2 regions of the Venatoribacter cucullus genome follow, and region 1 is predicted to be linked to the other one. Evidence: predicted binding sites of a transcription regulator. Region 1 holds the regulator's gene; the other holds the start of a gene.
What was found. The regulator FliA, encoded in region 1, starts transcription of late flagellar genes. The targets are predictions, from matches to a motif close to CTAAAGTTNNNNNNNNNNCNGCCGATA.

Region 1 (3,414 bases):
TTCGACCAGAAAATCCTGGAGGATCTCTTCATCAGCATCGAAACTCATCCGTTAGCTCCTTCAAAAACCAAGACTGGACAGTAAGTCATCAACATCATCCTGGCTGGCAACTACGTCTTCACTGGATTTATTTATCTGCGGTCCTTCCGCAGCGATATTTTTACCCTCTGCCGGCGCCACAACGTCGCTGTCCAGATCGGTGTGGGTGATCCCGGTAATTTTGTCGACATTACCAGCCATCAGCACCAGATTAACCAACCGGGCCTCCACATCGCGTACCAGAGCGGCCACTTTATGAATAACCTGGCCGGTCAGATCCTGAAAATCCTGTGCCAGCACGATGTCAGAAAGCTGCCCCTGCAATTGTTGCGACTGACCGGCACTGTCCTGCAGGAACTGGGTCATTTCCCGACTCAGGGCCCGGAATTCATCCGGTGTCAGTTCTTTTTTCCGGAAGCGTTGCCATTGGGCATTCAACCGGCTGGCTCGCTCATGAATATCACTGGCCAGCGGCATCGCCGCATCCACCAGATCCATGGTGCGGTTGGCCGATTTATCGGTCATTTCCAGCACGTATGTCAGTTTATCGGTCGCATTGGCTATTTCTGAAGAGGCCCCCACCGAAGTATCGACATTCAGATTTTTTATGGCTTCATGCAACGCTCTGGTCAGGCGGCCGATCTCGTTGTAAAGCGTGCGATCCCGCACATCGTTGAGGTCGTTAACCAGCGAGACAGCCCGACCAATATCACCGCGCTCCAGCTCCTTAAGCATATTTTCAGCAAGGTTGCGGATTTCTCTGCTGACATCGCTGTTGTCGGTGTTCATATTGAATCCGGACATTAAGGGTCGCCTTTCTTTAACCTTCGATGCGTTCAAATATCTTGTCGATTTTCTCTTTCAGCACCGCCGCTGTGAAAGGCTTAACCACATAGCCATTCACACCGGCCTGGGCTGCTGCCACAATCTGATCACGTTTGGCTTCTGCTGTTACCATCAGTACCGGCAGGCTTTTCAGGCGTTCATCCGCCCGTACCCGCTTCAGCAGATCCAGACCGGTCATGCCCGGCATGTTCCAGTCGGTAACCAGAAAATCAAAGTCACCGTTTTGCAGCATCGGCAACGCAGTGGTCCCGTCATCCGCTTCCTGGGTGTTGGTAAAGCCCAGGTCACGCAGCAGGTTTTTGACGATCCGTCTCATTGTTGAAAAGTCATCAACAATAAGAATCTTCATGTTTTTGTTCAAAACGACCTCCAATAATCGACTTTATATTCCAAGTCGTCCCATCGGTTGAGTGTAGACGCAGTTAATGCATTATCCACAAACCACAGCACTCTGACCGAAAAAAATACCGTCAGATTAATAAGTTAGCCCATCCAACCGGATAACCGGGTGCGTAACCGGTGTGCCGCCTGACTGTGCAATTGGCTGACCCGCGATTCACTGACCCCCAGCACCGCCCCGATTTCTTTCAGGTTAAGCTCTTCGTCGTAATACAGGGCCAGCACCAGCTGTTCCCGTTCCGGCAGGGTTTTAATGGCACCGGCCAGCTGCAGCTGAAACGATTCACGCTCCACCCCATCCTGTGGACCGGGTAAACCTTCATCATCAAACACATCAAAACCGGATTCGCTTTTTTCCAGCACTTCTTCAAAGCTGAACAGCCGGCAGCCGGCGCTGTCTTGCAGAATACTGTGGTATTCGTCCTGGCTGATGCCCAGCACCGCCGCCACCTCAGTATCTTCAGCGTCACGGCCTTTTTCGTTTTCGACCTGGCGGATGGCGGCGCTGATGCGGCGCGCATTACGATGCACCGAACGCGGCGCCCAGTCACCACGACGTATTTCATCCAGCATCGAACCGCGGATACGGATACCGGCATAGGTTTCAAAGCTGGCACCTTTACCGCCGTCGTATTTACGCGCGGCTTCAATCAGGCCGATCATGCCGGCCTGAATCAGGTCATCCAGTTGAACACTGTCGGGTAAACGCCCCAGCAGATGATGCGCAATGCGCTTCACCAGCGTGGCGTGTTCACGCACCAGCATTTCATAGTCATGCTTCTGAACGTCGGTATACACCAGGCAACTTCCTACTGACACTCGTTATGCCCCAGCTTCCTGCACTAACCGGTCCACGAAAAATTCCAGATGCCCACGGGGGGTAGAAGGCAACGGCCATGAGTCTACTTTTTTCGCCAGAGCCCGGAAGGCAATTGCCGCTTTGGAGCGCGGATAGGCTTCCAGTACCGCTTTCTGACGCTGTACGGCACGTTTCAGCGCATCGTCCTGCGGAATCGCACCCGCATATTGTAATGCGACTTCCAGAAAACGGTCGGTTACTTTGGTCAATTTATTGAACAACGCCGTACCTTCCTGTGGTGTTCTTACCATATTTGCCACAATGCGGAAGCGGAACAGGCCGTAATCACGGTTCAGCAATTTGATCTGGGCGTAGGCGTCTGTAATGGACGTCGGCTCATCCGTCACCACCATCAACACTTCCTGCGCCGCATGCACAAAGCTCATCACACCTTCGGAGATACCGGCGGCGGTGTCGATAATCAAAACGTCCATATCGTCGCCGATATCGCTGAAGGCCTGAATCAGACCGGCGTGTTCACGACTGTTCAGTTGCGTCAGTTTCTGGGTTCCGGACGACGCCGGCACCACACGGATACCGCCCGGGCCTTTCACCATAATGTCACGCAGATCACACTCGCCCTGCAGCACATTTTCAATGGTTTTGTTGGCACTCAGCCCCAGCAGAATATCAATATTGGCAAGCCCGAGGTCAGCATCCAGCACCACTACCCGGCGGCCCAGTTCGGCCAGTCCGATGGCCAGATTGACCGATACGTTGCTTTTACCGACCCCACCCTTACCACCGGTAACGGCGATCACCTGTACGGGATGTCTTGCCATGCTTATTTATACTCCGTATTAGCCGCCGGGCGGCTGCGTTCTGTCATCGCGGTGGCAGCCTGCCAGCGCGTTCTGGCCATGCGAGCCATCTGTTCGGCCAGTCTTACCAGTTTGGCAGCCTCCGGGTAGTGAATATCATCCGGAATATGCGGGCCATCCGTTACCAGGGTAACCGGCAGACGGGTCAGCGCCGCGACACTCATGGCCGCTCCCAGGCTGAAACATTCATCCAGTTTGGTAAACACACAACCAGACAAGCCAGCGGGTTTGAACAATTCGTAATTTTCCTGCAGGCAACGACCCTGACTGGTTAATGGTAACACCAGTAATTTCTTCAACCTTGATCCAGCTTGCTTAAGCATAGCCAATTGCACGTCAAAGTGTTGATCGCGGCTGGATAAACCGGCGCTGTCGACCAACACCAGCTTTTTATCTTTAAGGGTATCGAGCAATTTGTTCAGATCGCCCTGCACCGGCAATACGTGCAGC
Region 2 (3,414 bases), 1.0 Mb from region 1:
AAAGAGATTACAAAAAATCCCGCCACTCAATCAGCAGGTCTTTGAAGTCTTCCAGCCCGCAGGCGGCGCGGGATTCGGAGTCGTAAAAATCCAGATCTTCACCTTCCAGCTCTTCCAGCGAGTATTCCTGCAGCAACGTCAGGGCGGTTACTTCCGCGTCTTCACGGGTTAAGTGCAGCAGAAAATCGCGACCTTGCCACTGGTACTCACGCTGCGCACCGGCTTCCAGCTGGCCGATGGCCTGCAGAATAACGTCCAGTTGTTCTTTGTTGTTGCCCAGTTCATCGCTTAACCACAGGCCAAAGGCTTCATGATCCATGGATAAGCGGGCCGTGGGGATCTGGCGTTCGTTGTAAAAAAAGCGGTAATCCATGGTATTGGCTCAGTCGTTGTCGTCGTCGCTGTCGGCTTCGGTATTGGCCAGCGGCCAGCCCCCCAGGGTCTGGTAGCGGTTTACGATGTAGCAGAACAGTTCGGCGGTTTTCCAGGTGTCGTAGGCCGCGCTGTGGGCGGCATGGTTGTCAAAATCCAGCCCGGCCAGCCGGCAGGCGCGGGCCAGCACGGTATGGCCTAACGCCAGTGCGGACAAGCTGGCCGTATCGAACGAGGAAAACGGGTGAAAGGGATCGCGCTTGATATCATTACGGGCAATCGCGGCGCGCAGGAAGCCGTGGTCGAAGTGTGAGTTATGGCCCACTAACACGGCGCGGTTGCAGCCATGCAGTTTTACTTCGCGGCGAATGGTCTGGAACATGCTGGTTAAGGCGTCGATTTCAAATTCGGCGTCGCGTTCCGGGTCAAACGGGTCAATACCGGTAAAATCCAGTGCTTCTTTTTGCAGGTTGGCACCGTCGAAGGGATGGATGTTGGCGCTCATGCTCTCGTGCGGGTGCAGCAGGCCTTGTTCATCCATACGCAGGGTTACCATGGCGATTTCCAGCAGCGCATCGGTATCGGCATTAAAACCGCCGGTTTCGACATCGACCACTACCGGTAAAAAGCCGCGGAAGCGACGTGCCATGGGGGTTTTTTCTGCAGAGTTGCTGTTTTGTGTTACCGACATCCGCTTAGTACTCCAGTTTCCAGCGCAGGGTTTCACCCGCACGCAGCGGCACGATAACGTCTTGCCCGAACGGCATTTCCGCCGGCACCTGCCAGGGTTGTTTCACCAGCGTGATCTCGTCGCTGTTGCGTGGCAGGCCGTAGAAATCCGGGCCGTGGAAGCTGGCAAAGCCTTCCAGTTGGTCCAGCGCGCCTAAGTCTTCAAAAATTTCGGCGTACAGTTCAATAGCACCGTAAGCGGTGTAGCAGCCGGCACAGCCACAGGCGTTTTCTTTGGCGCCTTTGGCATGCGGGGCACTGTCGGTACCAAGGAAGAATTTGGCATTACCGCTGACCACCACATCCTGCAGGGCTTGCTGGTGCAGGTTGCGTTTCAGAATCGGCAGGCAGTAGAAGTGCGGTTTAATACCGCCAACCAGCATGTGGTTACGGTTGTAGGCCAGATGCTGCACGGTAATGGTGGCGCCCACGTTCGGCCCCTGGCTTTTTACAAAATCGGCGGCGTCTTTGGTGGTGATGTGTTCAACCACCACTTTCAGGGTCGGGTGGCGGCTGACCAGCGGTGCCAGAATGGTGTCGAGGAACTCTTTTTCGCGGTCGAAAATATCCACATGGTTGTGGGTGACTTCGCCGTGTACCAGTAATGGCATGCCATGTTCAGCCAGGGCGGAGGCAATATGATCCAGCTTGCCCAGGTCGGTAACGCCAGAATGCGAGTTGGTGGTGGCACCGGCCGGGTAGAGTTTGACCGCTACAATATGGCCGGCGTCTTTGGCCTCGGCGATCATGTCCGGGGTGGTGTGGTCGGTTAAATACAGCACCATCAGCGGGTCAAAGTGAATGCCCTGCGGCACGCGCGATAAAATGCGGCTGCGGTATTCCAGCGCTTGTTCGGCATTCATGACCGGGGGTTGCAGGTTCGGCATGATGATGGCGCGTTTCATTACCCGGGCAGTGGCGGGCACGGTGTGTTGCAATAATGCGCCATCGCGCAGATGCAGGTGCCAGTCATCAGGGCGGGTGATGGTTATGCGTTCGGTCATAGCGGCAACCTTAAGCTGGAAGCTGTTGGTGTGGGTTACAAGACGGGTTTCGTTCAGAATGCCGCATTGTACCCAAAGCCCGGCCGTTGCGCTTTGTTTTAAGGGCAGTTTTTACCGCTCAATTTTTTCGTCCGGCCGCCGATAACCCGTCCATACCCTTACTGTTTGTGGTAACAGGAATTCTGATGCTTAGTAACCAAACTCTGTCCAAGTCTGTTGTCGAGGCGCTGCGGTTCTGTGCTGGCCGCTGTTTGTTAGCGCTGGCCATGACTGGGGCTGCCGTTGCTGAGGCGGATCTGCACTATGGCAGCTCGGCGGAAGATACCCGCTGGCAGGTGAGTGGCTCGATCTTTGAGTGCCGGTTTGAACAGCCCATTCCCGGCTATGGCCGGGCTGTGTTCTACCATGAGGCCGGCGAAGATGTGGAATTCCGCCTGGAAACCCTGCGTAATTTAATGGCCTATACGCCTGCGGAAGTGACTATTTTGCCGCCGCCGTGGCAGCCGTCGGCGAAATCGGAGCATCTTGGCCAGGTGAAGGTGGTGGATGCAACACCGAACTTAAGTTTGGATGCCCGCCGTACCAATCAGTTTTTACACGCACTGCTGGAAGGCAAGTGGCCGGCGATTTCCCATACCGCTTATTACGATAAGGGCCGGCAGGTGCGGGTGCATGTATCGGCCGTGGCCTTTAATGATTTTTACCCGGTATATCTGCAATGCGTCGACCAGCTGTTACCCATGAATTTTCGCCAGGTGAACCGCCTGAAAGTGCAGTTTGGCAGCGGTGAAGAGAAAATTGACGCTGAGGATATGGCCATTCTGGATCAGATTATTCATTACATTCAGAACGACCCCAGAGTGTTTGCGGTGTATCTGGATGGTCATGCCGATAGCATGGGGCGTCGTTATGATAACCGGCAAGTGTCCAAAGCGCGGGTAGAAGATGTGGAGCGCTATTTTATTACCAGGGGCATTAACCCGGATATGTTAACCACCCGTTTCCATGGCGACCGTTATCCGGTGGCCAATAACCGCACCGCCGCTGGCCGGGCAGAAAACCGCCGGGTAACCATAAGACTGGAGCAGCGGGATGATATGCCGGTGCCGGATAATCTGATTTTCAGGCCGTCGGCGGGGGGGTAGGGGTTGCGGCGTTAAGCGTTCAGCGCGCGTTGTCGCAAGACTCTGAGCGCGCCAAACCCTCAACACCAAACGCTTAACGATCAATCACTTCAGCAATTTACGACCATTGTTGGCCGCAATACGCATCCGCAGGGCGTTCAGCTTAATAAAGCCTTCCGCGTCTT

Region 2: a site for FliA is predicted at 2,223-2,249, ahead of GJQ55_RS04820 (flagellar protein MotY). Genes of this name have one in related genera too.

The regions. Positions count from the first base shown of each region.
Region 1 is NZ_CP046056.1:2,004,454-2,007,867, forward strand. It holds gene GJQ55_RS09545 (chemotaxis protein CheA) at 1-48, opposite strand, end outside; gene GJQ55_RS09550 (protein phosphatase CheZ) at 61-828, opposite strand; gene cheY (chemotaxis response regulator CheY) at 860-1,234, opposite strand; gene GJQ55_RS09560 (RNA polymerase sigma factor FliA) at 1,369-2,049, opposite strand; gene GJQ55_RS09565 (MinD/ParA family protein) at 2,107-2,925, opposite strand; gene flhF (flagellar biosynthesis GTPase FlhF) at 2,928-3,414, opposite strand, start outside.
Region 2 is NZ_CP046056.1:994,525-997,938, forward strand. It holds gene GJQ55_RS04805 (YacL family protein) at 8-373, opposite strand; gene rnt (ribonuclease T) at 383-1,063, opposite strand; gene pyrC (dihydroorotase) at 1,068-2,105, opposite strand; gene GJQ55_RS04820 (flagellar protein MotY) at 2,291-3,250, shown strand; gene GJQ55_RS04825 (argininosuccinate synthase) at 3,335-3,414, opposite strand, start outside.